Regions from separate parts of the Plantactinospora sp. DSM 117369 genome, predicted to be linked through region 2. Evidence: riboswitches for the same ligand, from Rfam matches in the RefSeq annotation. Region 2 holds a riboswitch; the other holds the start of a gene.
What was found. A riboswitch is a leader RNA that binds a small molecule or an ion and turns the genes downstream of it on or off. The one in region 2 is predicted to bind S-adenosylmethionine.

Region 1 (15,361 bases), 2.8 Mb from region 2:
CTTCCGTCTGACCGTCCGGAACGCGGGGTCGGCGGCTCCTCCGAAATCGCGGGAGGGGCCGCCGCCCGCGCCACCGCGAGTAGCCACTTTTTTGTGCGTACTTGTCGGTCCGGGCACGCTGGACGAGTCTGGTCGTGGGCGGTCGGACGGCCGCCCGGTCCGGATCGACGGGAGGTCGGCGGTGTATCAGGACGCCGACGACTGGGCGGCGTGCAGCCTGTCCAGGCGGCGGTGCCCCCAGTCGGAGAGCGGCGCCAACGCCTCGGCGAGGTCGCGGCCGAACGGGGTCAGCGAATAGACAGTCTTCAGCGGCAGCACATCGTGCACCTCCCGGTGCACCAGCCCGTCGCTCTCCATCTCGCGTAGCGCCTGGGTCAGCACCTTCTCGGTGAGGCCCGGCAGCCGCCGGCGCAGTTCGGCGGGGCGGTGCGGGCCGGATTCGAGCAGCCAGAGCAGCGAAGTCTTCCACTTGCCGTCGATCACGACGATCGCGGCGGTCACCCCGCAGACGTTCAGATCCCGGGCACGGCTGCGCGTCATCTACGTCCTCTTTACCCCAGTTCGCACTAACTCAGGAGTACAAGCATGTCCTCGCACCCCGAACAGCCCGCTGTCACGGTACTCGGTCTCGGACCGATGGGCCGGGCCCTGGCCGGCGCGTTCCTTGCCGCCGGTCTGCCGACCACGGTCTGGAACCGGACTCCCGGCCGGGAAACCGCCCTGGTCGAGCGGGGCGCGATCGGCGCCGGCTCGGCGGCGGAAGCGGTCGCCGCGAGCGATCTGACCGTGGTCTGCGTGGTGAACAACGACGCGGTGGACGCCATCCTCCGGACCGACGCCGTCGCCGACACGCTCAAGGGTCGCACGGTGGCGAACCTCAGCGCGGACACTCCGGACCGGGCCCGGGACGTCGCGGCCTGGGCAGCCGAGCACGGCATCGGCTACCTGGACGGTGCGATCATGACGCCGACCACCACCATCGGCACTCCGCACGGGGTTTTCATCCACAGTGGTCCGAGCGATCTCTACCAGCGGCACCGGCCGGCACTGGAGCGGCTGGGCGGCACCCACACCCACGTCGGCGAGGAGATCGGCCGGGCGGCGGCGTACGACATCGCCCTGCTGGACATCTTCTGGACCTCGATGGCGGGCTGGGCCCACGCGGTGGCGGTGGCCCGGGCGGAGGGGATCAACGCCCGGGATCTGGCGCCCTTCGCCATGGGCATCGGCGCGATCCTGCCGCCGATCTTCGAGGGTACGGCGGCGCAGGTGGCGGACGGCAGCTACTCCGGCGAGGACAACCCGATCACGTCGGCGGCCTCGACCATGGCGCACATCGTGCACACCTCGGAGGCGCACGGGATCGACGCCAGCGTGATGCGGGCGGTCGAGGGCCTGACCCGCCGGGTGATCGGGCTGGGCCACGGCACGGACGGCTTTCTCCGGGTCGCCGAACTCCTCGGTCGCCGCTGAGGCGTGTGCCGAAGTCGGCGCCGGGGCCGTTCGACCTGGCGGACCAGCTTCGATTCAAGGCACACCCTTACTCGCCGGCCTGGACGCGGGTGTTCTGGAAGGCCGCGATCAGCCAGCCGTCGGGGCCGTTGGTGGCCACGAAGGTCTGGATGGAATCCTCGCCCATCGGAGCGATCTTGCCCCTGGTGTGGAAGATCGCGACATCGGCGGAGAGGAAGCGCAGGTCGACGATCCGCGCTTCGACCTTGCTGTTCTTCAACACACCGTCGAACGCGGGCTGAAGCAGGTCGACGATCGCCTGCCGGCCGGCAGCATGGGTGCCGCGAAAGTCGATCAGATCGGCGTCGGCGGTGTGGTACGAGGCGTACGCTGCGGCGTCACCCCGCGCCCACGCCTCGTTGATCTTGTCGAGCAATCCCCGAACCTCGGTCTCGTCGGCTCCGGACGCCGCTCCCGCGCCGACACTCGCAGACGGTGGCACCGACCTGTTCCGCTCTCCACCGTTGTCCGAGCCACAGGCGGCCAACGCGGCCACGGCGATGACCGATGCGACGACGAACTGACCGAACCGGAAGCGTCGTACGTGCATGACTGTCCACCTCCATTGACAAGTAGCGACGGCTTCTGCCGTCTGCCGCTCAGTCAAGCGATTCGCTGCTGCAAGCAGCAAGTTCTTGCAGCAGCTATCCGGGGTAGATCAGGGTGCTCCCCTAGCGCCCTCCGGGAGACTCGTCAGCGGGCGGTCGCCGGGCCCGGCGCCCCCGGGTGGCGTGCTGCCGGCCCCCGGTACGCAGGTTGACAGTCTCGGCACCGGCATCCCGGCGGCCCTGCCGCAGGAACTCGAGCAGGAACCGCAACTCGGCGTCGGAGTACTGGCTGATCTGCCGCTGCCAGCGAACGTTCAGCCGCTCGTAGTACCCGGCGACCCGCGCGACCTGCTCCGGGACCACATGGATCACGACCCGCCGACGGTCCGCCGGATCCGGCTCCCGCCGCACGTATCCGGCACGTTCGAGCCGGTCCACGAGGCGGGTCACCGCACTCGTGGTCATTCCCATCAGATCGGCCAGCCGCCTGACCCCGGCCGGTCCGGTCTCCAGCAGTGCGGCCAGCCCGTGCACATCGGAAACCGACAGGTCGAGCTGATGAGCGACCGCAACCTGAAATCGCACCGCGGCGGAGATGTAGCGCGGCATCTCCTCCACCAACCCACCGATCAGCTCATCCCGGCCCTCCACCGTCCACCCCTTCCGACTCCGGCCGCATGGCCATCGCCTCGACCGTAACGATCAAACGACAACCAGCGCAGTCCGGCGTACCAGCGGAAGTGTCGCGCACGCCGGTGACACGACGTAGCCGACAGCCGACCGCGCTGATCGCGGAGAGGACGTCTCGCCGAGGATGTTTCCGGCGATCTTGGTGTAAGAGCACTGAAAGGTCGGCGAAAGGCAGGGATGCGTATAAATAGCTGGGCAGTTGGGCCGCTTGACGTCGAGCGGTCCGCACAGCCCACTCTCCTCCTGGCGGGGCGGTGCGGGGAGATGGTCGTGGGCGCCCGGGCCGGACGACGGTCGGTAGGCTGGGGAGAGTGACCCTCACCCACCGGGAACTCTTCGAACGGTACGTCTACGCCGGTGCGATCAGCCGGGACCCCGAGGCGACCGCCGCCCTCTTCACCGACGACGGTGAATACGAGGCACCGCTGGTGCCGGAGGGTCATCCGCTGCCGCGCCGGCTGGCCGGCCGGGAGGCGATCCGGGCCGGCATGGGCGCGTACCACCGGGAGCCGGCCTACCAGGGTACGGTCGACATGGCGGAGTCCGGGTACGTACTGCACGACACCGCCGATCCCGACGTCTTCGTCGTCGAGATCGACACCGCCCTCGTCGGGCCGACCGGGCAGCGGACGACCATGTCCCTGGTGCAGATCTTCCGGATCCGCGACGGCCGGATCGCGAAGCTCCGCGACTACTTCCCGCTCCCACCACAGTGAACCTTTTTCAACCTGAACCGCGGGGCGCTCGCGCCCCGCGTTCGACCTCGCGGTCCACCGGACCGCAAGGGGAGGTTGAAAAAGGTTCAGCCGTCCGGGGGCGCGTGGCGACGCTCGGCCCGCAGCCGAACGGTCGACGTCGGCGCTCGGCTTCGCCGCCCGTGCAGAGTTGCACAGCCCGGAGGGCAGGGCCGGACTGGGGCCACCGAAGGTCCCGCCACGACCGGCTCGGCGGCCCGGGCTCAGCGCGGGACGGCGTAGGCCAGCGGCAGTGGGGTCGGCTGGCCGGGCCAGGTGGCGGTCAGTGTGGCGCCGATCGGCGTGACGCCGGTCAGCACGTCATCCCCGGCTCCGGGGCGGCGGGCGACGGCGAGTTCCACGGCGTCCGTGACGATGGTCGTGTGCCCGTCGTCCTCGACCACCCGACGGATGACGTGCACCGACGGCACGGTGCTGCCAGGGGTGCCGCTGCCGGTCACGGTCATGCTCGGCTCGCGGCCCTCGCGTACCCCGTCGACCTCGAAGAACTCCTCCGCCTGACCGCCGCCGGTGACGATCGCGCCGGCCAGTGCGCTGGCATAGACCGGGTCGCCGCAGGCGTCGTACACCCAGCGGCGGCCGAGCACCGAGTGCTCGGCGGTGCCGATCAGCCAGTCGTCGCCGCCGGGCAGGGGTCCGGCGCGGTAGCTGAGCGGAACCTGGTGCACCGGCCCGTCACCGGACCTGACGAGCATGGTCTCGATCCCGACCGCTCCGTCCGGGTCGTCGAACCGGAAGCTCGCGACGCGGACGACGTGGGCGGGGGCAGACCCCTGGTACCAGCGCCGGCCGGGCAGCCAGTCCGCCAGGAGTTCGAGTTTGCCGGGATGTAGTTGGGCCCGGTGCAGCAGCGCCATGCACAAGATCGTAGCCCGCTCGGGCCGGAGATTGGCCGGCGGCGGGGCCCTGTGCACGGCGCCGACGGTGGCAGCATAGGAGGTAGCCCGGATCCGCTCCGGCTGCCGGGCGTCCACTCGTCGGATGGGGGAGACGATGTCGACCGCCGTTGCCAATCCGTTCGGATCCACCGCCGATCTGCACCGGGTGCTCGCCGAACTCCGCCGGGACAGCCCCGTCGTGGAGGTCGAACTGCCGACTGGCGCCACCGCCTGGGTCGTCACCCGCTACGAGGACGCCCAGCGGGCGCTGAGCGACCCCCGGCTGGCCAAGACCACCTCGGCCGGCGGGTTCAGCTATCGGGGCATGCTCCCGGACGACGTGGCCCGGGCGGTGGGCCGGCACATGCTGGCGCAGAACCCGCCCGACCACACCCGGCTGCGTCGGCTGGTCTCCGGGGCGTTCACCGCACGTCGGGTGGCCGCGCTGCGCCCCCGGATCGAGGAGCTGGCCGAGCAGTTGCTGGACGGCATCGCCGACGCCGAGCAGGTGGACCTGATCGATCGCTTCGCCTTCCCGCTGCCGATCCAGGTGATCTGCGAACTGCTCGGGGTACCGGCCGAGGACCAGGCCGACTTCCGGAGCTGGACGGACGCGATCGTCACCGGCCCGATGAACCCGGCCGGGCTGCCACCCGCGCTGACCGCGATCGTCGGTTACATCCGTACGCTGCTGGCGGCCAAGCGCGAGTGCCCGGCCGACGACCTGCTCTCCGCGCTGATCGCCGTGCACGAGCAGGGCGACCGGCTCACCGACGACGAACTCGTCTCGATGGTCTACCTGTTCCTGATCGCCGGGCACGAGACCACGGTCAACCTGATCGGCAACGGCATGCTGTTGCTGTTGGCCGAGCCGGAGCGGTGGGCCCGGGTGGTGGCCGAGCCGGAGCTGCTGCCCGGGACGATCGAGGAGGTGTTGCGCTACGAGGGCCCGGTGCAGAACGCTTCGTTCCGGACCGCGATCGAGCCGGTCGAGCTGGGCGGCCGGACCATCCCCGAGGGCGCGTCGGTGCTGGTGGCCCTGCTGTCCGCGAACCGGGACCCGGACCGGTTCCCCGAGCCGGACCGGCTGGACCTCGACCGGCCACCCATCCCCAACCTCGCCTTCGGGCACGGCATCCACTACTGCCTCGGTGCACCGCTGGCCCGGCTGGAGGGGCAGATCGCCTTCGGCGCCCTGGCCCGCCGGTTTCCCGACATGCGCCTCGCGGCGCTGCCGGAGGAGATCGGCTGGCGGTCCAGCCTGCTGCTCCGTGGCCTGTCGGCACTGCCGGTCAGGCCGCGCGGCTGACCGGGGCCGTTCGGGCGGCTGACCGGGTCACAGCACCTGGGAGAGGAACTGCCCGAGCCGAGCGCTCCGCGGATCCTCGAAGAGCTGCGCAGGCGGGCCCGCCTCGACCACCCGGCCCCGGTCGAGGAAGACGACCTGGTCGGCGACCTGCCGGGCGAAGCCCATCTCGTGGGTGACGACCAGCATCGTCATGCCCTGGCCGGCCAGCTCCGCCATCAGCGAGAGCACGCCCTTGACGAGTTCGGGGTCGAGCGCCGAGGTCGCCTCGTCGAAGAGCATCACCCGGGGCGACATCGCCAGTGCCCGGGCGATGGCCACCCGCTGCTGCTGGCCGCCGGAGAGCCGGCCGGGTCGGACGTCGGCCTTGTGCCGCAGTCCGACCAGGTCGAGCTGGCGCAGCGCCAGCTCGGTGGCCTCGTCCCGGGAGAGCTTCTTGAGCTGCCGGAGTGCGAGCGTGACGTTGCGCAGCACCGTCATGTGCGGGAAGAGGTTGAACTGCTGGAAGACCATGCCGATCCGCTGGCGCAGCGCGTCCGGGTCCTGGTCGAGCACGCTCACGCCGTCCAGCAGTACGTCGCCCCGGTCCGGCTCCAGCAGCCGGTTGACGACCCGCAGCAGGGTGGACTTCCCGGACCCGGACGGGCCGATGACGCAGGCGGTCTCGCCCCGGCCGATCTCCAGGTCGATGCCGCGCAGCACCTGGTGCCGGCCGAACGAGAGGTGTACGTCCCGGGTCGCGACGCTCACCGACTCGTACCCGGGACCGGTCCCGTCCCCGGTCGAGCCGGCCGGAGTCGGCGAACCGACGGGCGGTGTGGCCCCGACGGCCGACGCCGACCGGATGGATGCGGTCGGACGGAGAGACTCAGGCATGCCGGGTTTCCCTTCCACCGGTTGGTAGCGCGGTCTCGCCGGCCAGCGCCACCGGATCGTCGGAGTCGGATTCCGGGCCACCGGCCCGGCCCTCGCGCAGCCGCCGGTCGACCCAGTTCACCAGGTGGGTCAGCGGCACGGTGATGACCAGGTAGAACAGCCCGGCGAGCAGCAACGCGGACTCGTTGCCGGTGTTCGCCGCGTAGTCCTGGCCGATCCGGAACAGTTCCCGCTGGCTGGCCACCAGGCCGAGGAAGTAGACCAGGCTGGAGTCCTTGATCAGTGCGATGAGCTGGTTGACCCAGGCCGGCAGGACCCGGCGTACGCCCTGCGGGATGATCACCAGGCGCATGGCGGCGCCGTGCGACAGGCCCAGGGCCCGGGTCGCCTCCAGTTGGCTGGCCTCCACGCTCTGGATGCCGGACCGGAAGATCTCCCCGATGTACGCCGCCGCGATCAGCGACAGCGCCAGGATGCCCAGCGGATACGGGTTGGGACCCCACCAGGCGAGCCCGAGGGGCGCCAGCCCGACCCCGATCAGCAGGATGGTGACGGCGGCCGGCAGCCCCCGGAACACGTCGGTGTAGATCCGGGCCGGCCAGCGCAGCCAGCGGGTCCGGGCCAGCCCGGCCATCGCCAGCAGCATGCCGAGCAGCGTCCCCAGGATGGCCGAGAGCAGCGCCAGCAGCAGCGTGTTGGGCAGCCCGACCGTGAGCATCTCGGGCAGTGCCTCGCGCATCGACTCCAGGTCGAAGAAGGTCTCCCACAATGTCGCCAGGGTCTCCATGGCCTCACCTGTCTCGGGGTCCGGAGCCGTCGGCCGACCACGCGGTGCGACCGGCCGACGGCTGTCTGCGGTGCTGGCCGGGTCAGCTCGCCGGGGTGGCGGCCGGGCTCGTCGGCCCGGCCTTGACCGGCGGGTACGTCACCGTGCCGCTGCCCGGCTTGAAGCTGGCCGGCACCGGCCGCCCCGGGTAGTACCGCTCCTGGAGGCGGGTCCAGGTGCCGTCCTCGATCACCTGGTCGAGGGCTTTGTCCAGCGCCTCGCGCAGCGGGTCGGCGCCCTTGGCCACCGCGAACGCGGTCGGCGCCGAGCTGAGCTGCTTCTCGGCCAGTACGATCTTGCCGCCACTCTCCTGTGCGGACTTCTCGCCGATCTCGGCGGGCGCGATCCAGGCGTCGGCGGTCTTCGCCTTGAGCTGGTTGATCGCGCCGTTGTAATCGGGTACCCGGACCGGGTCCAGGCCCTCCTTGGTGGCGTAGTCGTCCTGTACGGTGCCCTGCACCACGACCACCCGCTTGCCCTTCAGCTCGCCGAAGCTCCTGATCGGCGAGCCGGCCGGTACGTCGAGTCCGAAGTAGCCGAAGTCGTACCCGTTGGTGAAGTCGACTGTCTTCTTCCGCGCCTCGGTGATGGTGATCGACGACGAGCCGGCGTCGAACTTGTGGTTGTTGACCTGGGCGAGCAGCGCGGAGAACTCGGTGCCGACGAACTCCACCTTGAGGCCCAGCCTGCCGGCGACGGCGGTCATCAGGTCGTTGTCGAAGCCGGTGAACTTCCCGTCCTTCAGGTAGACGTTCGGCGGGGCGTCGGTGAGCGTGCCGACCCGCAGGGTGCCGGGTTGCAGCAGGTCGTACGGGTTGTCGGCGGCGTCGCCGGAGGAGGAGCCGCCGCACGCGGCGACCGCGCCGAACAGCGCGACGGCGGCGACTCCGGAGAGGAGACGGGTGGCGAGAGTATTGATCCGCATTGTACTGAAACTCCAGGAAATATCCGGCGACGATGGGCCGACAACTGCCCCGACCGGTCAGGTCACGAGCAGTGCAGGACGACGTCGCTCAGGGGGTGCTGACGAGATGGTCGGATGCCGCCGACCGGCGGTCGCGGTCAGGCTGAGGCCCGACGGGTCGGGCTGAGGCCCGACGGGTCAGGCTGAGGCCCGACAGGTCAGGCTGAGGCCCGACAGAGCGCCGAGGCCCGACAGAGCATGGTGCTGGTCCGGCAGAGGTCGACGTGTCGACGCCACCGGTGCCAGGTGACATGCAGCCGGCTCGCCCGCCCGGCTTGGATGCTGCGCACTGCGAAACCTCCATCGGTCCTGGCGGTAGCACCCGCACCCACGTGGGGGGTTGCTGCGACGTCGACGAGCCAGGTCTCTCGGTCGCTCTGGATGGCCGGTGATCAGCCTACTCAACCGGGGCCCCGACGTTCCAACTGGTCAGGGCCGGGATGGCTGTGGTGCTCGCCACCTGTTAGTGCCGAGGGAGGACATCCGGGTCCGGGTGGGCCGCCACCGCACGGCCCACCCGGTGATCCGTCAACTGACCGTAATCGTAAGGTGACTCGACATGGTCGCCCCGGCGCTGTCGGTGACGGTCAGCCGGGCGGTGTAGGTGCCCGGCCGGGCGTACGCGTGGGTCGCCGACGCGCCGTGCACGACCGGAGTGTTGTCGCCGAAGTCCCAGGCGCGGTCGGTGATCGTCCGCCCGGCCGCCGCGGTGGCCGTACCGGTGAGCGCCACCGACAGCGGCGCGGTCCCGGTCCGTGGGGTGGCGGTGACCGAGACGCTGCCGCCGGTCTCCCGCTTCACACCCGCCCCGTTGAACCGCAACCAGTCCAGCGAGAGCAGGTCGGGGGTGCCACCGGTCTGCGCCGGGTTGGTGAAGACCAGATAGAGGGTGAAGGTCCCGCCCGGGTTGGCCAGGTTGACCGTCGGGGAGACCACGTTGTCCCAGCCGCCGGTGCTGCCGACCGGCATCGTGCCGAGCAGTTGCCCGGTCGGCGAGCCGGCCCGGAACTCGATGCTGCCGCCGCCGCTGCCCGAGCTGACCCCGGCGGTGACCGAGCCGATCCCGGTCAGGTTCACCGGGCCGAAGCTGATCCACTCGCCGTGGTCGACGTCGCCGACCCGCCGCCCGGCCCGGGCGGTCGCCCGGTCCAGCACCTGGATCCCGTTCGAGGCGTCGAAGTGCTCCGCCTCCTTGCTCTTGGTCTGCAATTCGTGCCGGACCGAGCCGACCAGCGCCGGCACCCCGCCGGGGCCGCCGCCGTCGGTGTACTGGGCGGTCAGCACCGTGTAGAGGTTCTGGCCCGGGCCGTGCCCGTCGCCGCCGGCCGGCTCGGTGCCGAGCGAGCCGGAGCAGCCGAGGTAGTTGTCCATCGGGTGGCTGTGGCTGTCGTGCCCGAGTTGGGTCTGGGTGACCACCCGGGCGCAGTCGACGGTGCTCTCCTCCGGGTCGGTGACGGTGACCGCGTACGGGATCTGGTCGCCGAAGTCGAAGAAGCCGCCGTTCGGCACGTTCAGTGCGACCGTCGGCCGGGTGTTGCCGACCGTGATCTGCACGGTCGCCACCGAACTGTGCCCACCCGCGCTGCTCACCGTCAGTCGGGCGGTGAACCGGCCCCGGTCGGCGTACGTGTGCGTCGGGTTCGCCGCCGTCGAGTCGGTGTCACCGTCGCCGTCGAGATCCCAGGCGTACGTGATCGGCGAGCCGTCACCGGAGGCCGAGCCGGCGCTGGAGAACCGGACCGTCAGCGGCCCCGGGCCGTTGTCCCGGTCCACGGTCAGCTTCGCCACCGGCGGGCGGCCGTTCGCCACGTAGTCGATCCGGTAGATCCCGGCCCCCTCGTTGCTGCCGCCCCGGCCGCTGCCGCTGCCGACACCGAAGTCGATCACGTAGAGCGAGCCGTCCGGGCCGAACTCCGCCTCGAAGGGCTGGATCCAGCTCATGTCCGCGAAGATCCCGTTGATCGACTGGAGGTCGCCGACCCGGGTCGGCCCGAACCTCGGGTCGGTGAAGGTCTGCGCGGTGTCGTGCGTCGACAGGGTCTTCCACCACTGCCGGGTCAGCTCGTAGACGATCCACTTGCCCTCGTAGTACTCCGGGAACTTCGTCGGCCTCGGGTTGGCCGGGTCGAAGTCGTAGACCGGGCCGCTCATCGGGCCGCCACCGCCGGTACCCAGCTCGGGGAAGCGGGCCGAGGCGGAGTAGGCGTACCAGACCAGGGCCGAGCGGGCCGCCGGCAGGTTGGTCAGCCCGGTGTTGTTGGGGGAGTTGTTGACCAGCGCACCGCAGTCGAACTTGGGCCCCGGGGTCGAGGTCGCGAAGTTGTAGTCGTTGAACGGCACGTTGTCACCGGTGCAGTACGGCCAGCCGTAGTTGCCGGCGCTGGTGATCCGGTTGAACTCGACCGTTCCCTCCGGACCCCGGTTCGGGTCGGCGGCCCGGGCGTCCGGCCCGTAGTCGGCGACCAGCAGCGCGTCGGTCAGCGGGTCGACGGTGATCCGGAACGGGTTGCGCATCCCCATGGCGAAGATCTCCGGCCGCGTCCGGGCGGTACCCGGGGCGAAGAGGTTGCCGGCCGGCACCGCGTACGTGCCGTCGGGGCGGGGGGTGATGCGCAGGATCTTGCCCCGCAGGTCGTTGGTGTTCCCGGCGGTCGCCTGCGCGTCCCAGGCCCGCCGGCCGGCCCGCTCGTCGATCGGGGTGTAGCCGCTGGACTCGAAGGGGTCGGTGTTGTCGCCGATCCCGGCGTAGAGGTTGCCGTGCCGGTCCATGGTCAGCGACCCGCCCATGTGCGAGTTGGCCCGCCCCTCGCCCCGGTAGGTGGGGATGGTCAGCAGCCGCTTCTCGCTGCTCATCGCGATCGCGTCGTCCGCGACCGTGAACCGGGACAGGTTGAGCTGGTTGGCGGTCTTGTCCGACCAGAGCAGATAGATCCAGTTGTTGGTGCCGAAGTCGTTGTCCAGGGTCATCCCGAGCAGCCCGTCGGACTGGCTGGTCTGGGTCGGGGTGTAGGCGAAGTCGATAAGCGTGCGGACGGCCAGGGTCTCCTGGTCGATCACCTTCACCGCGCCGGTCCGCTGGATGTAGAAGACCCGCCGGTCCGGCGCCACGGCCAGCTCGAACGGGTCGGCCAGGTCCGCGCTGACCAGCGGTACCCGCTGGAAGTTGCCGGTCCGGGTGGCCCCGCAGTCGCCGGGCACCGCCCCGGCCGCCCACTCGATGCCGCCGCGCAGGTGGGCCAGGAAGGCCGGTTCGGCAAAGGCGGAGCTGGCGTGCCCGCCAGCGGTGAACCAGGACCGGCCGCCGTCGTAGTGCTGGCACCACGAGTACGCGTGGTCGTGCCCCTCGTCCAGCCCGGGGATGCCGTCCCGGACCTTGATCTGGGCGAGCGTGTGCACCCGGCCGGTCGGGTTGGTGCGCCAGTTGTACCACTCCTCGCCGCGCTCCCACAGCTCCGGCAGGTCCTTCGTGGACGGATGCGCCCCGTCCAGCACCTTGACCCGGCCCGGGTACGTGCCGCCGGTCGAGGAGAAGTCGGGATGGAAGTCGAAGATCGTGCCGACCAGACCCTCGTACCAGGCCCAGTCGCGTTCACTGGCCGAGGCGGCGTGCAGGCCGACCCAGCCACCGCCGGCCCGGACGAAGTTCTGCAACGCGCTCCGCTGCGCGGCGTCGAGCAGGTCGCCGGACTCCGGGGTGGAGTTGGTGTTGTTGAAGACGAGTACGTCGAACCGGCCGAGGTTGGCGTCGGTGAACGCCCCGGCGTCGGTGGTCGCCTCGACCTCGAAGTCGTGCTCGGCGCCGAGCCGCTCGATCGCGGCGATGCCGGCCGGGATCGAGTCGTGGTAGTAGTTCGTGGTCTTGGAGAAGACCAGGACCCGGAACCGGGCCGCTGCCGAGGCGGGGACGGGTGCCATGCCCAGCAGCAGGGTCACGATCGCGAGCAGGGCGAGGACGGTCGTGCGGTGGCGTCTCATACGGGCGCTCCCGGACTTGAGTAAACGGGAAAACTGCCGCCGCCGACCTGGTCAGCCTACGTGGACCGATTCGGGCCCGTCAATCTTGACATGTTCCTTACCGTTCCCGGCTCAGCCCGCCTCGGCCACGTCCATCGCCCGGTAGATCCGCTGTTCCGAGATCGGGTACGGCGTACCGAGCGCCTGGGCGAAGACGTTCACCCGGAGTTCCTCGATCATCCAGCGGATCTGCCGTACCGCGTCGTCGCCCCGGCGGGCCGGTGGCAACGCGTCGAGCATCTCCTGGTATTCCTGCTGCACCTGGGCGATCCGGGCCTGCTGGTCGCGGTCCCGCTGCGGGTTCTGCGGCAGCCGGTCAAGGCGTCGCTCGATCGCGGTCAGATAGCGCGGCAGGTCGGCCAGCCGGGCGTAGCCGGTCTCGGTGACGAAGCCCCGGTGCACCAGCCCGGAGAGCTGGGCGCGGATGTCGGCCAGCGCCGCCACCATGGTCAGGTTGTTGGTCCGGGCCAGCCGCTGTTCCACGGCGTAGGCGGTGGCCAGCACCCGGCGTACCCGGTCGACGACCTCGAACGTGGTGTCGACCAGCTCCGAGCGGACCCGGTCGCGTAGCGCGGCGAAACCCTCGGCGTCCCAGGCCGGCCCGCCGGCATCGGCGATCAGCTTGTCCACCGCCGCGTCGGCGGCGTCGTCGAGCAGGTCCTGCACGTTGCGGTGCGGGTTGCGGCTCAGGGCCAGCTTCGCCTCGTTGGAGAGCCGTCCGGAGACGAACTTCTGCGGCGAGCCGAGGGTCAGCCGGAGCAGCCGTCGGGTGCCGGCCCACATCTGCCGGCGCTGCTCGGCCTCGGTCTCGAAGACCCGTACGCCGACGCTGTCGCCCTCGTCGGTCAGCGCCGGATAGGCGGTGACCAGGTAGCCGGCCCGGTCCTGCTCGATCGAGCGCGGCAGCGTGCCGATGCTCCACTCCCGCAGGCCGGAGCGTTCGACGTCCGGCGCGGCGGCGGCCACCATCCGGCGTACCTGGGTGGTGAGCTGCCGTTGCAGCGCCGGCAGGTCCTTGCCCTCGGCGACGGTCTGCCGCTCCTCGCCGACCACCCGGAAGGTGGGGCGCAGGTGTGCCGGCAGCCGCTCGGTGTCCCAGGCGTCGCGCGGCACGGTCACCCCGGTCATCCGGCGCAGCTCCCGGGTCAGCGCGTCGAGCAGCGGCTCCCGGCCGGGTGTGATCGAGGCCAGCACCGCCCGGGCGTAGTCCGGCACCGGGACGAAGTTGCGGCGTACGGCCTTCGGTAGCGACCGGATCAGCGCCACCACCAGCTCCTCGCGGAGTCCCGGCACCTGCCAGTCGAAGCTCTCCGCGTCGACCTGGTTGAGCATCGGCAGCGGGATGTCCACCGTCACCCCGTCGGTCGCCGTCCCCGGCTCGAACCGGTACGTCAACGGCAGCGCCACCCCGTCCGAGTGCCACTCGTCCGGGTAGTCCGCCGCGTCCACCCCGCCCCGACCCTCGTTGACCAGCATCTGCCGGTCGAAGGTGAGCAGGTCGGGCCGGTCCCGGCGGGTCTTCTTCCACCAGGCGTCGAAGTGCCGGCCGGAGACCACCTCGGCGGGGATCCGCTGGTCGTAGAAGGCGTACAGGGTCTCGTCGTCGACCAGGATGTCCCGGCGCCGGGCCCGGTGCTCCAGCTCCTCGACCTCGTCGAGCAGGGCCCGGTTGTCGTGGAAGAACTTGTGGTGGGTCTGCCAGTCGCCCTCGACCAGCGCGTGCCGGATGAACAGTTCCCGGCTCAGCGCCGGGTCGATCCGGCCGAAGTTGACCTTCCGGCCGCTGACCAGCGGGATGCCGTAGAGGGTGACCTTCTCGAAGGCCATCACCGCGGCCTGCTTCTTCTCCCAGTGCGGCTCGCTGTAGCTGCGCTTCACCAGGTGCTGGGCGAGCGCCTCGACCCACTCCGGCTCGATCCGGGCGGCGACCCGGCCCCAGAGCCGGGACGTCTCGACCAGCTCGGCGGCCATCACCCAGCGCGGCGGCTTGCGGAACAGCGCCGAGCCGGGGAAGAGGGCGAACTTGGCCCCCCGGGCACCCAGGTACTCGTTCTTCTGCGCCTCCTTCAGCCCGACGTGCGAGAGCAGCCCGGCGAGCAGCGACTGGTGGATCCGGTCGCTGTCGAACCCGTCCGGCGCGGTGTCACCGGCCCCGCCGGTCGCGGTCGGCGTACCCGGTCCGGTCGTGGCCCGGTCGGTGCCGGCGCGACCGCCGGTTGCGGCCCCGTCGGTGGTCGGGCCCGCGCCGCGCCCGCCCCGCCCCGGGCGGCCGTCGGGCGGCCCGCCGCCGGTGGTCCGCAACACCTGGCGGAGTTGGGAGTGGATGTCCTGCCACTCCCGGACCCGCAGGTAGTTGAGGTATTCGGCCTTGCACATCCGGCGGAACCCGCTGGACGACAGCTCGCGCTGCCGCTCCTGGAGATATCGCCAGAGGTTGAGCAGGGCGGCGAAGTCCGACTCCTTGTCGGTGAACCGGGCGTGCGCCTGGTCGGCCTGGGCCTGCTTGTCGGCGGGCCGCTCCCGGGGATCCTGGATGGAGAGCGCGGCCGCGATCACCGACACCTCGGTGGCGCAGCCGTTGCGCTCGCCCTCCAGCACCATCCGGGCCAGCCGGGGGTCGACCGGGAGCTGTGCCAGCCGCCGGCCCAGCGGGGTGAGCCGGTGCCCGGTCTCCTCGCCGGTCTCCTCCAGCGCGCCCAGCTCGCGCAGCAGGTTGACCCCGTCGGCGATGTTGCGCTTGTCCGGCGGGTCGATGAACGGGAACGCGGCGATGTCGCCCAGCCCGATCGCGGTCATCTGGAGGATGACCGAGGCGAGATTGGTACGCAGGATCTCCGGGTCGGTGAACTCGGGCCGGGACAGGAAGTCCGGCTCGTCGTAGAGCCGGATGCAGATCCCGTCCGAGGTACGCCCGCAGCGCCCCTTGCGCTGGTTGGCCGACGCCTGGGAGACCGGCTCGATCGGCAACCGCTGCACCTTGAGCCGGTGGCTG
Region 2 (15,361 bases):
CCTGGCGATCGTGGTGACCATCTTCCTCGGCGGCGGTCCGGCGGTGGTGACCCAGGCGGCGGCGACCGCCGTGCTGATCGTGACCGTCGACATGCCGCACGAGGCCAACATCGAGTCGCCCCGGGTCATCGACGCGCTGATCGGCGGCTTCGCCGGGCTCGTGGTGATCGCACTGGTGCTGCCGTTGAACCCGTTACGTGTGGTGGACCGGGCGGCCCGGCCGGCGCTGGGCCGGCTCACCGAGGAACTCTCCGAGACGGCGGAGGCGATCAAGTCCCGGGACGCGCCCCGGGCGCAGGCCGCGCTGGACCGGCTGCGCGAGGTGGAGCGGCACCTCCAGGGCTTCGAGGAGGCGCTGGAGGGCGGCCGGGAGACGTCGATCCTGTCACCGGTGCGCTGGCACCGCCGGGGAGCGCTGACCCAGTACGTGGAGAGTTCCGAGTACATCGAGCACGCCGTGCACAACAGCGGGACCCTGATCCGGCGGGCGGTCACCGCGCTGGAGGACGATGAGCCGATCCCGGAGGAGATGTCGAACGCGGTGGCGCTGCTCGCCGAGGCGGTACGGCTGCTGCGCAAGGACCTCGGGCTCGGGGTACGCCCGGAGGCAGCCCGGGAGCAGGCGTTGCAGGCGATCGGCCAGGCCGGTCGGGCGTACGCCGAGGGCGTCGGGTTCTCCGGCAGCGTGGTGATCGCACAGGTGCGTACCACCGGCAGTGACCTGCTCCGGGCCACCGGCATCGAGCGGCTGGAGGCGAACCAGCTCGTCCGCCGGGCGGCGGGCGGGCATGCCGGCGAGGCCGCCGCGGAGGCCGCCCGGCAGCCCGGGACCAGAGCCTCGGACCGGCCCTCCGACACCCCCTCCTCGGAGGCGGGCCCCGCACGGTAGCTCAGCGGATGGCGGACAGGGCGGTGAGCAGCCGGTCGACCTGCGCGGCGGTGCTGCCCAGCCCGATGCTCGCGCGCAGTGCGGTCGGCGGCAGGTCGCGCCGCCCGCTCCGGGTCGCCGCCTCGGCGAGCAGCCGCCGGGCCAGCGGATGCGCACAGAACAGCCCGTCCCGCAGCCCGATCTGCCAGTGCTGGGCGAGGTCGGCCGCGACCGTCGCCGAGTCCCGGCCGGCGACCACGAACGACACGATGCCGACCCGGGGCGCGTCCGCGTCGAAGGTACGCAGTTCGACCACGTCCGGCAGGGCGGCGAGCCCGGACCGCAGCCGGGTGAGCAGGGCCTGCTCGTGTGCGTACAGCGCGTCGCGGTCCGCCTCGGACAGGGCGGCGCAGACCGCGGCCAGCGCCACCGCGCCGAGCAGGTTGGGGGTGCCGGCCTCGTGCCGGCCGGGCCCGTCGGCCCAGCGCACGTCATGGGTGGCCGCCCCGACCCCGAGAGTCGCCCCGCCACCGGCCAGGTACGGCGGGGCGGCGTCCAGCCAGTCGGCCCGTCCGGCCAGTACGCCGATCCCGAACGGCGCGTACAGCTTGTGTCCGGAAACGGCCACGTAGTCGACCGCCAGGGCGGTGATGTCCAGTTCGGCGTGCGGGGCGAGCTGGGCGGCGTCCAGCGCGATCCGCGCGCCGTGCCGGTGGGCGACCCGGGCCAGTTCGGCGACCGGCCAGCACTCGCCGGTGACGTTGCTGGCCCCGGTCACCGTGACCAGGATCGGTGCGCCGCCGCCGCTGCCCCGACGCAGTTCCCGCAGCGCCGCGTCGACCGCCCGGACGGCGTCCCCGGCCGAGCCGGGCACCGGCAGCCGGACCGTACCGGCGGGCCAGGGCAGCAGGTTGGCGTGGTGCTCGGCCGCGAAGGTCACCACCCGGGCGCCGGGCGGCAGGGCCCGGGCCAGCAGGTTGAGCGCGTCCGTGGTGTTGCGGGTGAAGACGACGTGGTCGCCCGCGCGTACCCCGAGGAAGTCGCCGACATCCTGCCGGGCCCGCTCGTACGCCAGCGTGCTGCGCCGGGAGAGCGCCCCGGCGCCCCGGTGCACGCTGCCGTACCAGGGCAGCAGTTCGGCCACCGCGTCGGCGGCGGCCCGCGCGCACGGCGCGGTGGCGGCGTAGTCGAGGTTGACCTGTCCCGGCACCCCGAGCACCCCGAGCGGTCCGGTCGCGGCGACCCCGGCCGCTGTGACGCCCGGCGTTGCCGGCGCGGTCGGCGTGGCTGGCGTGGCCGCGCCGGTCGGCCGGGCGGGGACGGAAACGAGGCTGGTGCTCATCGGGCATACCTCCGGTGTCCAGGGACCCCGGAGTCGGGCGGGAACGGGGTCCGCGCTTGCCCGGTGCGGACGTGCACCGAGCCCGGTCATCACCCGGGGCACCCCACCGCGAACCTCGACGAGGGTTGCCGGCCAGCAAGCCGGGGCTTGGACGCTGGCACTCGTGACCTGCCAGGAAGCATAGCCGGGCCGGATGTGGTCCGGCCCGGCTGTCCGGAGGAACTACGCTGATCACATGGCCGACACCCCGCCCGGTGCGGCGGCGCCCCAGCCGCCGTCGCCGACTCCGCCGTGGCCGCCCGCCCCGGCGCAGCAATTCCCGCAGCCGGCCGGCACCGCGCCGGAGGTGGCGCAGGGCACCGTGCCGGAGGTGGCGGCGACGTCCGAGCGGCGGAGCCTGGCCCGTCTGCTGACGGTGATCGGGGCGATCACGCTCATCGTCGTCTGCGCGGTGCTGATGGCCTGGGAGCTGGTGTCGCCGGCCGGGGTCACGCCGCCGCTGATCGGGCTGGCCGCGGCGGCGCTGCCGGTGCCGGTGCTGGTCGCCTGCTTCCTCTGGCTCGACCGGTACGACCCGGAGCCGGTCAAGTATCTCGCCTTCTGCCTGGGCTGGGGCGCGGCGGTCTCCACCTTCGCCGCACTGCGGACCAACACCTTCGCGGCCGACACCCTGGAACTGCCCCTCCCGGTGGTCGGGGTGCTGGTCGCGCCCTTCATCGAGGAGCTGACCAAGGCGCTCGGGCCGCTCCTGCTCCTGCTCTACCAGCGCCGCAAGTGGTCCGGGATCACCGACGGCATCGTCTACTGTGGCCTGTCAGCGGTCGGTTTCGCCATGGTCGAGAACATCCTCTACTTCGGCCTGCACGGCTATGCCGAAGGCGTCGACCAGTACGGCCCGGCCACCGGTGCGCAGAACGTCTTCGGCATCTTCATCCTGCGGGTCCTGATCAGCGGCTTCGCGCACCCGCTCTTCACCTCGATGACCGGGATCGGGCTCGGCATCGCCGTCCGGTCGGCCAGCCGCCCGATCCGGATCCTCGCCCCGCTCGCCGGCCTGCTGCTGGCGATGATGCTGCACGGCGCCTGGAACCTGGCCGCGACCCTCACCCAGCTCACCGGGGAGCCGCTGATCCTGCTCTACAGCTACCTCGGACTGATGGTGCCGATCTTCCTGGGCGTGGTCGGCCTGGCCGTCTGGGTCCGTAGCTGGGAGGGGCGGCTCACCCAACGCCGGCTCCCCGACTACGTGTCGACGGGGTGGCTCACCCCGCCCGAGCTGGCCGCGCTCGGCACCCTCGGCCGGCGGCACGCGGCCCGGCGCTGGGCCCGGCGGATCGCCGGTGACGAGGGGGTCAAGGCGATGCGGGCGTTCCAGATCTCGGCGACCCGGCTCGCCCTGCTCCGCGACGGGCTGGTGCGCGGGCTGGAGCGCCGGCCGGAGCGGCTCGCCGGGCGGCTCGCCGAGGAACGCCGGCTGCTCGACGCGATCCAGGCCGCCCGCAAGGTCTTCGTGGGGCGCGATCCGCAGGCACCGGCCGGCATCTGGGACGGCTCCCGATACCACCTGTCGTTCCCGGACGGCTCCCGCCGGAGCCTGCCGGCTCCGGCCGAGCCGGTGGTGCCGATCCCGGTGGTCCTGGTGGCGCCGCCGCGCCCGCTGGCTCCGGTCGGCCCCGGCTATCCACCCTCGGGATACGGCGGGCCGCCATCCCCTTACCCCGGCACACCGGGCCCGTACGGCGGGCCACCCGCACCCGCACTCGGCCCCGGGCCGGTCGGGTCCTGGCCGGACCCGTACCGGCGCTGAGCGGGTCCGCCTCGCCGGGACACTGAACCTTTTTCAACCTGAACCGCGCGGCGCTCGGGCACCGCGTCCGACCTTGCGGTCCGTCGGACCGCAAGGGGAGGTTGAAAAGGTTCACTGAGCGGGTCGGTCGTCAGTGGGCGCGGGCGGAACGGCGCGTCACAGGTAGAGGCCGGTGGAGTCGGTCTCCACCCGCCGGGCGGCCACCGCATGCACGTCGCGCTCGCGGAGCAGGACGTACTCCCGGCCGTGCAGTTCGACCTCGGACCGGTCGTCGGGGTCGAAGAGCACCCGGTCACCGGAGACGATGGAGCGCACGTTCGGACCGACACCCACCGCGGTCGCCCAGGCCAGCCGCCGCCCCATCGAGGCGGTCGCCGGGATGACGATGCCGGCGGTCGAGCGGCGCTCGCCCTCGCCGCCGTCCGCCCGGACCAGCACCCTGTCGTGCAGCAGGCGGATGGGCAGGCCGTTGTCGTTGTTTTCCTCGGCGGTCACGACCGGAACGGTACCGTGTGCCGCCACCAGGCAGGTTGGTGGCCGTCACCCCGCCGGCCGCACCGTGCCGGCCCGTGCTGGTGCGGCTACCGTAGGAAGGCCGATTCCGCCGTGGGAGGTGCGCTTGCGCCGTTTCGAGCAGCTACGAGCAAGGATCCGTAACGCGTATGCGTCCGGGCGGTCGTCGGGCTCGTCCGGGGGAGCCGGTCCGGTGCGGAGCCGTCCGGCGGCCGCGCCCGAGCCGGCGCCCGCGTCGACGCCGGCCGGGGGTGAACCGGTCGCCGACCTGCACCCGTCGACGTCGAGCCGGGACGACGCGGACGTACCGCACGCGCTGCGGATCGCCGCCGCCTGGTCGTGGCGACTGATCGTGATCGGTCTCGTCGCCTGGGCGCTGCTGCGGGTGGTCGGCACGATCCGGATCGTGATCATTCCGTTGGCGATCGCCCTGTTGCTCTCCGCCCTGCTGGCCCCGCTGGTCAGCCTGCTGCTGCGGGCCCGCTTCCCGCGGTCCCTGGCCACCGCGGTGGTGCTGGTCGCTGGCCTGGCCGCCGTGGTCGGCACGCTCACCCTGGTGGTCAACGAGTTCATCCAGGGCGTACCGGACCTGAGCCGCAACGCCACCAGCGGCATCCGGCAGATCCAGGAGTGGCTGAAGACCGGTCCGCTGCACCTGTCGGACAACCAGCTCAACTCGTACATCGAGCAGGGCGAGCAGTGGATCAACGAGAACACTCAGGCGTTGACCAGCGGGGCGGTCTCCACCGCCGCGACCGTGGCCGAGTTGCTCACCGGGGCGCTGCTGGTGCTCTTCGCCACCTTCTTCTTCCTCCGGGACGGCGAGAAGATCTGGCGGTTCCTCGTCCGGCTGCTCCCGCTGGCCGCCCGGTGGCGGGTCGACGACGCCGGCCGGGCCTCCTGGGCGACGCTGGTCGCGTACGTCCGGGCGACCGTACTCGTCGCGTTCATCGACGCGGTCGGGATCGGCATCTTCCTGGTGATCTTCGACATCCCGTTCGCGTTTCCGCTGGCCGCGCTGGTCTTCCTCGGCGCGTTCATCCCGATCGTCGGGGCCACCCTCTCCGGTGCGGTGGCGGTGCTGGTGGCCCTGGTCGACAGCGGCTGGGTGAGCGCGCTGATCATCCTCGGCGTGGTGATCGGGGTCCAGCAGGTCGAGGGGCACATCCTGCAACCGCTGATCATGGGTCGGGCGGTGGCGATCCACCCGCTCGCGGTGATCGTCGGCATCGCCGCCGGGGTGGTGCTGGCCGGCATCGTCGGCGCCCTGGTCTCGGTACCGCTGATCGCGGTGCTCAACACCGCGGTCCGTCGACTCGCGCACCGCCGGCCGCCGGAGGTGCCGCCGGACGCCGTGGTGGTCGCCGCGAAGGCCCCCTAGCGCGTAGTCGCCGCGAAGGCCGGTCGGTCCCGGTCGCGCCGGTCGGTGGCGGTCGCGGTCAGGACTTGCCGAGCCGCTCCAGGGCGCCCCGGGCGACCTCCGGCCGGGTGGTGTACCAGAACGGCGGCAGCGACTTCCGCAGGAACGCGCCGTACCCCCGGGCGGTCTCCAGCCGGGAGTCGAGTACCGCCACCACGCCCTTGTCGCCGGTCGACCGGATCAGCCGGCCGACTCCCTGGGCCAGGCGTACGGCGGCGATCGGCACGCTCACCGAGGCGAAGCCCGAGCCGCCCGACGCGTCCACGGCCGCGGCCCGGGCCGCCGCCAGCGGCTCGTCCGGGCGCGGGAACGGCAGCCGGTCGATCACCACGAGCTGGCAGGAGTCGCCGGGCACGTCCACGCCCTGCCAGAGCGACATCACCCCGAACAGGCAGCTCGCCCGCTCCTGCCGGAACCGGCGGACCAGCAGCGGCAGCGCCTCCTCGCCCTGGAGCAGGATCGGCAGGTCGGTACGGGCCCGGAGCAGCTCGGCGGCCTGCAACGCGGCCCGGCGGGACGAGAACAGCCCCAGGGTACGGCCGCCGAGCGCGCCCACCAGCCCGAGCAGTTCCTCACCGGCCGCCGCCGGCAGGCCCGAGGCGCTGGGCCGGGGCAGGTGTGCGGCGACGTAGAGGATGCCCTGGCGCGGGTAGTCGAACGGGGATCCGACGTCGAGTGAACGCCAGCCGGCGTCACCCCCCGACCCGTCCGCCTTGGCAGACCCCGCCTTCGAGGAGTCCACTTTCGAGGGGTCCGGTTTCGAGGCGGTGTCCCGGTGAGCGGCCCCGGGCTGGTCCTCGGCGCTCGGCTGCCCCGCCCGGGCCGCCCCGGCACCGGGTGGCGCCGCGTCGGGTCGTACGGTGCGCAGCGCCGCCGCCCGGGGGTGCGGACGGGTCGGATCGACTCCCGGGTCCGCCGGGGCGGCCAGCCCGAGGGCCCGGGCCACGGTGTCGAACCGGCCGCCGAGGGCGAGCGTGGCCGAGGTGGCGACGACGGTGCGGTCCTCGTACAGGTGGGTGGCGAGGGTGCCGGCCACGGAGAGCGGGGCGACGACCAGGGCCCGCCGGCCCGCGCCGCCGCCGTCCGGCTTCTCCACCCAGGCCACGTCGTGGTCGGCCTCCTCCAGCAGCCGCTGGGCGGTCTTCGACAGGTCGTCGAGTACGGCCTTGGCCTGCTGCTTGCGGACCGGGTCGGGATCGTCGGCCTTGACGTCGCCGATCTTCTCCAGTGCCGCCCGGGTCGCCGCGTCCAGCAGCGTGCACGCCTCGCGCAGCGGGGCCGGCAGCTCGCCGGTGATCCGCCCGGCCGGTGCCTCGGCGAGCCCGACCGCCAGCGAGTCGCCGGCCGCCACCAGCGATTCGGCCAACTCCGGGGTGAGCAGGGGCCGGCTCCGCCGGGCGGCCCGGTCGATCAGCTCCGGAATCAGTTCCGCCTGGGCCGCCGAGGAGACCCGGTCGGCCAGCTCGTGCGCCTCGTCGATCACCAGCAGCTTGTGCGGCGGCACGATGTGCCGGCCGGCGAGCATGTCGACGGCGAGCAGGCTGTGGTTGGTCACCACCACGTCCGCCTCCCGGGCCCGGGCCCGGGACGCCTCGGCGAAGCACTCGGTGCCGTACGGGCAGCGGGCGGCGCCGACACACTCCCGGGCCGGCATCGAGACCAGTCGCCACGCCTGGTCGTCGACGCCTGGGTCGAGCTCGTCGCGGTCGCCGGTCCCGGTCTCCATCGCCCAGTCCCGGATCCGCTCGATCTGCTTGCCCAGCCGGCCCGCCTCGCCGAGCCACTTCGTCCCGCCACCGCCCCGGCCCGGCGTGTCGAAGAGGGCGTCCTCCGGCTCGTCCTCTGTGGAGTTCTCCAGCCGGGCCAGGCAGAGGTAGTGGTGCCGGCCCTTCAGCACCGCGAAGGTCGGCCGCTGGCCGAGGACCGGGGTGACCGCGTCGGCCAGCCGGGGCAGGTCGTGGTCGACGAGCTGGGACTGGAGCGCGAGGGTGGCCGTGGAGACCACCACCGGGCCGTCGACGGTCAGCGCCGGGGCGAGGTACGCCAGCGACTTGCCGGTGCCGGTGCCGGCCTGCACCAGCAGGTGCTCGCCGGAGAGGATGCTCTCCTCGATCGCGGTCGCCATCTGCTGCTGGCCCGGCCGGGCGTTGCCGCCCGGCACCGCACCGACCGCCGCGGCGAGCAGCTCCGCGCCGCTGGGGCGGTCGCCTCGGCGCCGTCGGCGGGACCGGGGCGCCGGGGGACGGCCGGAGTCCGCCGCCTCGGAGTCGATCAGGGTGGGGGCGCTGGCGTCGGTGGCGGGCACGGTCACCGTGCGACCGTACCCGCCGAACCCGACACCGCCGCGCCGCCTCGCCCCGGCGGGTCCGCGGCCCGGCCGGATCGGTGCCCGGACCAGGGTGCGGGCCCGGATGATGTTGTCGATTTCGACGCCTGCCGGACGCTTCACGCACCGCGCGTATTGGGTGACATCGGCTAGGGTGCGGGCATGTCGAGCGATGTGGTCCGAGTCGTCTACCGCAAGTACGACGGCACCGCACACCGGGACTACCCCGCCCGCAGACTGACCGAGGACGACCTGGGCGTGTGGCTCGGTGTGACCGCCGGGACGGAGTCGGTCTACCACGGTCGCCCCTCGGTGGAACAGATCCCGTTCGTGTTGCTGGTGCCGCACGACGCGTGGTGGAGCGCGATGTTCAACCCGCCGCCGCGGACCAGCGAGGTCTACTGCGACATCGCCAGCCCGGCCCGCTGGGAGGGGGACACCGTGCACCTGATCGACCTCGACCTCGACGTGGTGCGTCGGCGCGGCACCGGTCTGGTGGAGCTGCGCGATGAGGACGAGTTTGCCGAGCACCGGGTCCGGTTCGGCTATCCGGAGGAGACGGTGGCGCAGGCCCGGGCCGCGGCGGAGTGGCTCTACGTCGCGCTCGGCGACGGCACCGAGCCGTTCGCGTCGGCGTACCGGAAGTGGCTGGCGCTGGTGGTCTGAGCCCGGCGCCCGCGCGGCCCGGCCGGCTGCGGACGCCGCGCGGCGCCGGCTATTCGCGCTGGAACTGCCAGGGGTGCTCGTCCGCGCCGATCCGGGGCACCCGGGCCAGCTTCTCCGGGTTGAGCTGGTGGTAGGCGGCGGTGATCCGGCCGTCGGCGACGGTGAACCACATGATGCCGTGCAGCGGCAGGCCGGGCCGGTAGTCCGCCTCGATCTGGAATCCGAGCGTGCCGTTGACGAGTACCGGCCGCATCCGCAGGTCGTGGGTGTCCCAGGCGGCCCGGCGCATCAGCCCGAGGGCGAACCGGGCCACCTTGACCGCGCCGACCACCGGATGCCGCGCGGTCGGGAAGAGGCCGCCGCCGTCGCCGACGAAGACCACGTCCGGGGCGAGGACCTCGAGCAGCCGCTCGGGTTCGCCGGACTCGACGGCGTGCAGGAACGCGCTGACCAGCCGCTGGTGTTCGGCCGGGTCGGCGGAGTGGCGCGGGCCGTCCTCGGTGACCGCGCGCCGGGCCCGGGAGGCGAGCTGCCGGGCGGCGGCCGGGCTGGTCGCCAGCACCGTGGCGATCTCCGCGAAGGGTACGGCGAAGACGTCGTGCAGCACGAACGCGACCCGCTGCTCCGGGGTGAGCCGTTCCAGCACGGTCAGCAGGGCGATGCTGACCTGCTCGGTGTGCGCGGCCCGCTCGGCCGGGTCGGGGGCGAACCCGTCCGCCCCGCCGGCCGACCCGGGCAGCCGGCTGACGATCGGCTCCGGCAGCCACTCACCGTGGTACGACTCCCGGCGTACCCGGGCCGAGCGGAGCACGTCGAGGCAGATCCGGGCGGTGGCGGTGGTGAGCCAGCCCCGCAGGTCGCGTACCTCGGCGCGGGCCTGCGGGGTGCCCAGGGCACCGGCGCAGCGCAGCCAGGTCTCCTGTACGGCGTCCTCCGCCTCCGCCCGGGTGCCGAGCATCCGGTACGCGACCATGGTGAGGTGGTCCCGTTCGGCCTCGAACTCGCTGGCCAGATCCCGCACCGCTGCCTCCCCCGCCGCCGTACGTCCTCCCGCGAGGTTAGCGCCGACCGCGGGGCCGGCAGCCGGCCGTACCGGTCCGGTTTCGGCCGGACCGGGAGGTCAGGACCGCCCGGTGCGTCGATGGGCGGGTGCCGGCGCGGCGAATCTCACACCGGCGGCGGTGTCGGGCCGTTCGGTCGGGTTCGTGCCGGCCTGTCGACGATAAAGGTGAACAGCAGATGAATGCCAGGTGAACCGCCCCTGACCAGGGGTGGGCGGGCGAAAACTCCGATCCGAGGTTTCCTAGCATTCCCCAGGGGCAGCCTCTTGCGGCCCGCCACCCGTCCGCCGACGCAACGAGGTCCGTGCCGTGAAGTTTTCCCTCCGCCCCTCCGAGGGCGCGTTCTACGAGTTGTTCAGCAGAGCCGCTCAGAACCTCGTGCGGGGTACCGAGCTGCTGAACGAGCTGGCGCTGCCCGGGGTCGACGTGCAGTCGGTCAGCGAGCGGCTCACCGAGGTCGAGCACGACAGCGACCAGATCACCCACGAGCTGTACAAGAAGATCAACTCCACCTTCGTCACGCCGTTCGACCGGGAGGACATCTACCGGCTCGGCTCGCTGCTCGACGACGTGATGGACCACCTGGAGGCGGTCGGCAACCTGCTCTACCTCTACGGGCTGACCAAGCTGCCGTCCCTGCCCCGCGAGATGCACGAGCTGGTGAACGTCCTCGACCAGCAGGCCAAGCTCACCGCCGAGGCGATGCCCCGGCTGCGGGCGATGAAGGACCTGGAGGACTACTGGATCGAGTGCAACCGGCTGGAGAACGACGGCGACCAGGCGTACCGGATGCTGCTGGTCCGGCTCTTCTCCGGCGAGTACGACGCGCTGACCGTGCTCAAGATGAAGGAGGTCGCCGACGAGCTGGAGGCGGCCTGCGACGCGTTCGAGCACGTCGCCAACACCGTCGAGACCATCGCGGTCAAGGAAAGCTGACCCGTGAGTCCTGAACTCATCGCCGTACTGGCGGTGATCGCCGTCGCGCTGCTCTTCGACTACACCAACGGGTTCCACGACGCCGCGAACGCGATCGCCACCAGCATCTCCACCCGGGCGCTGACTCCCAGGGTCGCGCTCGGCATGGCGGCGATCGGCAACTTCATCGGCGCGCACTTCGGCGCGGACGTGGCCAAGACGGTCGGCTCCGGCCTGGTCGAGCTGCCACCCGGCGTCTCCAGCCTGGGCATCGTCTTCGCCGGGGTGATCGGCGCGATCACCTGGAACCTGATCACCTGGTACTTCGGCCTGCCCTCCTCGTCCTCGCACGCCCTGATCGGCGGGCTGGTCGGGTCGACGCTCGCCGCCTCCGGCACGGTGCTCTGGAAAGGCATCGGGGAGAGCGTCGTACTGCCGATGATCCTCTCGCCGCTGGTCGGTTTCCTGCTCGGCTACCTGGTCATGGTCGCCGTCCAGTGGATCTTCCGGAACGGGCAGCCGGGCAAGCTCAACCGGGGCTTCCGGTGGGCCCAGACCGCCTCGGCGGCGGCGATGTCGATCGGGCACGGCATGCAGGACGCCGCCAAGACCATCGGCATCGTGGTGCTCGCCCTCTTCGTCGGCGGCTACCAGAGCAGCGCCGAGCACATCCCGGAGTGGGCGTTCTGGACCTCGGCCACCGTGCTGGCCCTCGGCACGTACGCGGGCGGCTGGCGGATCATCCGTACCCTCGGGCGGAAGATCATCGACCTCCGGCCGCCGGAGGGCTTCGCCGCCGAGACCGTGGCCAGCGGGGTGCTCTACTTCAACGCCCTGGTGCTGGGTGCGCCGATCTCCACCACGCACACCATCACCTCGGCGATCATGGGCGTCGGGGCGACCAAGCGGCTCTCCGCCGTCCGCTGGGGGGTGGCCGGCAACATCGTCGGCGCCTGGATCCTCACCTTCCCGGCGGCCGGCTCGATCGGCGCGCTGATGTACCTGCTGGTCAACCCGCTCTTCTGAGCGATCCCGCCCCGGACGGCCAGCCGTCCGGGGCGGTCAGGGGTAGGTCACGCCGATCTGCTCCCGGATGTCGTCGAGCAGGCCCATCACCTCCAGGGTCGCGGCGTGCGGCACCAGCGGGCTCTCCAGCAGCCCGGCGGCGAGGCAGCGCTGCACCTCGGCCGCCTCGTGCTGATAGCCGGAGCCGGTGAGGTCGACCGGCAGCAGTTCCGGGTCGGCGCCGTCCCGGAGCAGGGTGACCTGGCCCGACCGGTAGAACGGCGGCGCCAGCTCGATCCGGCCGGTCCGCCCGGTGATCGTCGCCGCCACCCGGGTCGCGCCGATCATGCCGCAGCTCAGCGTGGCGACCGCGCCCGTCTCGTAGCCGAGGATGATCCCGGTGTTCTCGTCGACCCCCTCCGGGCTGATCCGGGCCCAGGAGCGGACCTGGTCCGGCAGGCCGAGCAGCAGGTGCGCCAGGCTGATCGGATAGACCCCGAGGTCCAGCAGGGCGCCACCGCCGAGCGCCCGGGCCCGCATCCGGTGCTCGGGCGGGAACGGCCCGCCGACCCCGAAGTCCGCCTGCACGCTGGTCACCTCGCCGATCGCGCCGTCGGCGATCAGCTCCAATATCCGGAGTACGACCGGATTGCACCGCATCCACATCGCCTCCATCAGGAAGCGGTTGCTGGCGGTGGCGGCGTCGACGAGCCGCTGGGCGGCGGCCTGGTCCAGGGTGATCGGCTTCTCGACGAGTACTGCCCGGCCGGCGTCGAGGCAGGCCATCGTGGCGTCGAAGTGTGCCGCGTGCGGGGTGGCGACGTAGACCACGTCGACGTCGTCGTCGGCGGCGAGTTCCTGCCAGGACCCGTACGCCCGGGGGACCCCATGCCGGTCCGCGAAGGCGCGGGCGGTCTCCTCCGTACGGGAGCCGACGGCGACGACCTCGGCGTCCGGCAGCAGCTTCAGATCCTCGACGAAGGTGGCGGCGATGTAACCGGTGGCCAGGATGCCCCAACGTGTCTTGCGCTCGGGGCTGTATTGCTGCGCCATGGAACCTCTTCAACTACGGGTCGGCGGGCACGTCCGCCGGTCAACGGCACGGGAAACAGACCTGAAGCATCCCCGGCGACCCAAGGCGAGGCAAACCGCACCCGGTCTCCAGGCGTGACACCCGTCGCGCCTCCATGGTGTGGGGTTGGGATATCTGCCAGCGAGACTGTCGAGCTGCCCCGCCTGTGCGCCCACTGTCCCGGGCCGTCCAGGCCCCGGCCCCCGCTGGCCGGTCGACCCGAACCACCTCGCCATGCGCCGTCTCGGTAAACCCGACCCTCCGTGCCCCGTCTGTGCACCCAGCTCGACAGTCCGCGCACCAGCTACTCCCCGGTTCGCCGGGGGCGCTCTTTCTGATTCTTACGGCCATCCGCTTCATCACCGACAGGGTTATTTGAGATCGGTCGATGTGCGCTTGGCCTTTCCGCCGTATTGGAGCCGTTCTCTGGCGCCTTCTCAGCGCGCCCCGGTCCCGACCGTCCGGGGCCGGGGCCGGGGCCTTTGCGACGCGCTGACCTGCTGGTGCCTGCCCGGCGCTATTTCGCCTCTGAAGCCAGACTTGAGCGCCTCATGTCCGGCTCCGGAGCCGAGCACCCTGCCGCCCCGTACACAAGATCGCGGCTGCCCGGACGGTCGAACTACCCTCGCTGCATGACCAGCTTTGCCGCCCCGGAGTCGATCGCCGCACACGCCCGCCGGTTCTACGCCGAGGGCGGTACGCCGGTGCCGCCCCGGCCGGCCGCGACCGTACTGCTGCTCCGGCCGGACGCCTCGGGGCGGGACGGCTTCGAGGTGTACATGATCCGCCGCGCCGCCAGCATGACCTTCGGCGGCATGTACGCCTTCCCCGGCGGCAGCGTCGACCCCGGCGACTCGGAGATCCGGCTGGACTGGTCCGGCCCCGGCCCGGCGGAGTGGGGGAGCCGGCTGGGCCAGCCGCCCGGACCGGCCCAGGCACTGGTCTGCGCGGCGGCCCGAGAGGTCTTCGAGGAGGCGGGCGTACTGCTCGCCGGCCCGGACCGCGACACGGTGGTGGGCGACGTCAGCGGCGAGGAGTGGGAGCGGGCCCGGCAGGCGCTGGTGAACCGACGTAGCGGCTTCGCCGACCTGCTCCGGGACTGCCGGCTGACCCTCCGCTCCGACCTGCTGCTGCCGTGGAGCCGCTGGGTCACCCCGGAGTTCGAGCCGCGCCGCTTCGACACGTACTTCTTCGTGGCGCTGCTGCCGGCCGGGCAGGTGCCCCGGGACGTCTCCGGGGAGGCCGACCACACGATGTGGATCCGTCCGGCGGAGGCCCTGGGCCGGTTCGAGGCGGGCGAGATCGCCATGCTCCCGCCTACGGTCATCACGCTGACCGAGATCGGCGACTGCGCGGACCTGGCCGGGGTGCCTGCCGCCGCGGCCGGGCGGGACCCCAGCACCGCGATCATGCCCCGTTTCGGCCAGGCCGAGGACGGCACCCCGCACTTCGTACTGGATTGAGCTGAGCTGCGGAATCGGATGATCCCGGAGAGTTCGGCCGCTGGGAATCAGCCAAACTCCCCGGGATCATGGAGGAGCGAGCGTACGGAGCGCGTCGGTCAGCCGAAGCGGCCGGTGATGTAGTCCTCGGTCTTCTTCACGCTCGGGTTGCTGAAGATCTTCTGGGTGTCGTCGTACTCGATGAGTCGGCCGGGGTCACCGGTGCGCTCGATGGAGAAGAAGGCCGTCCGGTCGGAGACCCGGGCCGCCTGCTGCATGTTGTGCGTGACGATGATGATCGTGTAGCGGTCCTTCAGCTTGAACATCAGGTCCTCGATCGCCAGCGTGGAGATCGGGTCCAGCGCCGAGCAGGGCTCGTCCATCAGCACCACCTGCGGCTCGACCGCGATGGTCCGGGCGATGCAGAGCCGCTGCTGCTGCCCGCCGGACAGCCCCGCGCCGGGCTTGCCGAGCCGGTCCTTGACCTCGTCCCAGAGGTTCGCCGAGCGCAGCGCCCGCTCGGCCGCGTCCTCCAGGACCGACTTGCGGCGTACGCCGTTGAGCCGCAGCCCGGCGACCACGTTTTCGAAGATCGACATGGTGGGGAACGGGTTCGGCCGCTGGAAGACCATCCCGATCATCCGGCGGACCGCGGTCACGTCCACGTCCCGCTCGTAGATGTCCTGGTCGTCGATGGTGAGCTTGCCGTCGACCCGGGCACCCGGCAGCACCTCGTGCATCCGGTTGATGGTGCGCAGGAAGGTCGACTTGCCGCAGCCCGAGGGTCCGATGAGCGCGGTGACGGTCTTCGGTTCGACGGTGAGGTTGATGTCCTCGATCGCCTTGAACGAGCCGTAGTACGCGGTGACGCTGGTCGCGTCGATTCGCTTGGCCATGATCATTCCTTCGGGGTTATCGGCTGAA

Region 1: linked by a shared signal. The riboswitch ahead of ACSMXO_RS15325 (ABC transporter substrate-binding protein) and the one ahead of ACSMXO_RS02990 (aminotransferase class V-fold PLP-dependent enzyme) in region 2 are both predicted to bind S-adenosylmethionine.

What each region holds. Positions count from the first base shown of each region.
Region 1 covers NZ_CM132446.1:3,470,453-3,485,813, forward strand. The annotation lists gene ACSMXO_RS15275 (DUF397 domain-containing protein) at 1-11, shown strand, start outside; gene ACSMXO_RS15280 (winged helix-turn-helix transcriptional regulator) at 187-540, opposite strand; gene ACSMXO_RS15285 (NAD(P)-dependent oxidoreductase) at 586-1,473, shown strand; gene ACSMXO_RS15290 (SgcJ/EcaC family oxidoreductase) at 1,541-2,062, opposite strand; gene ACSMXO_RS15295 (MarR family winged helix-turn-helix transcriptional regulator) at 2,184-2,711, opposite strand; gene ACSMXO_RS15300 (nuclear transport factor 2 family protein) at 3,062-3,466, shown strand; gene ACSMXO_RS15305 (CG0192-related protein) at 3,709-4,362, opposite strand; gene ACSMXO_RS15310 (cytochrome P450 family protein) at 4,487-5,692, shown strand; gene ACSMXO_RS15315 (amino acid ABC transporter ATP-binding protein) at 5,720-6,565, opposite strand; gene ACSMXO_RS15320 (amino acid ABC transporter permease) at 6,558-7,352, opposite strand; gene ACSMXO_RS15325 (ABC transporter substrate-binding protein) at 7,435-8,316, opposite strand; SAM riboswitch class I at 8,653-8,743, opposite strand; gene ACSMXO_RS15330 (ThuA domain-containing protein) at 8,884-12,330, opposite strand; gene hrpA (ATP-dependent RNA helicase HrpA) at 12,442-15,361, opposite strand, start outside.
Region 2 covers NZ_CM132446.1:646,874-662,234, forward strand. The annotation lists gene ACSMXO_RS02985 (FUSC family protein) at 1-889, shown strand, start outside; gene ACSMXO_RS02990 (aminotransferase class V-fold PLP-dependent enzyme) at 891-2,210, opposite strand; SAM riboswitch class IV at 2,258-2,379, opposite strand; gene ACSMXO_RS02995 (PrsW family intramembrane metalloprotease) at 2,404-4,017, shown strand; gene ACSMXO_RS03000 (GroES family chaperonin) at 4,174-4,512, opposite strand; gene ACSMXO_RS03005 (AI-2E family transporter) at 4,577-5,911, shown strand; gene ACSMXO_RS03010 (ATP-dependent DNA helicase) at 5,970-8,111, opposite strand; gene ACSMXO_RS03015 (DUF402 domain-containing protein) at 8,439-8,942, shown strand; gene sigJ (RNA polymerase sigma factor SigJ) at 8,992-9,963, opposite strand; gene ACSMXO_RS03025 (DUF47 domain-containing protein) at 10,313-10,939, shown strand; gene ACSMXO_RS03030 (inorganic phosphate transporter) at 10,943-11,944, shown strand; gene ACSMXO_RS03035 (Gfo/Idh/MocA family protein) at 11,981-12,976, opposite strand; gene ACSMXO_RS03040 (NUDIX hydrolase) at 13,628-14,458, shown strand; gene pstB (phosphate ABC transporter ATP-binding protein PstB) at 14,557-15,333, opposite strand; gene pstA (phosphate ABC transporter permease PstA) at 15,350-15,361, opposite strand, start outside.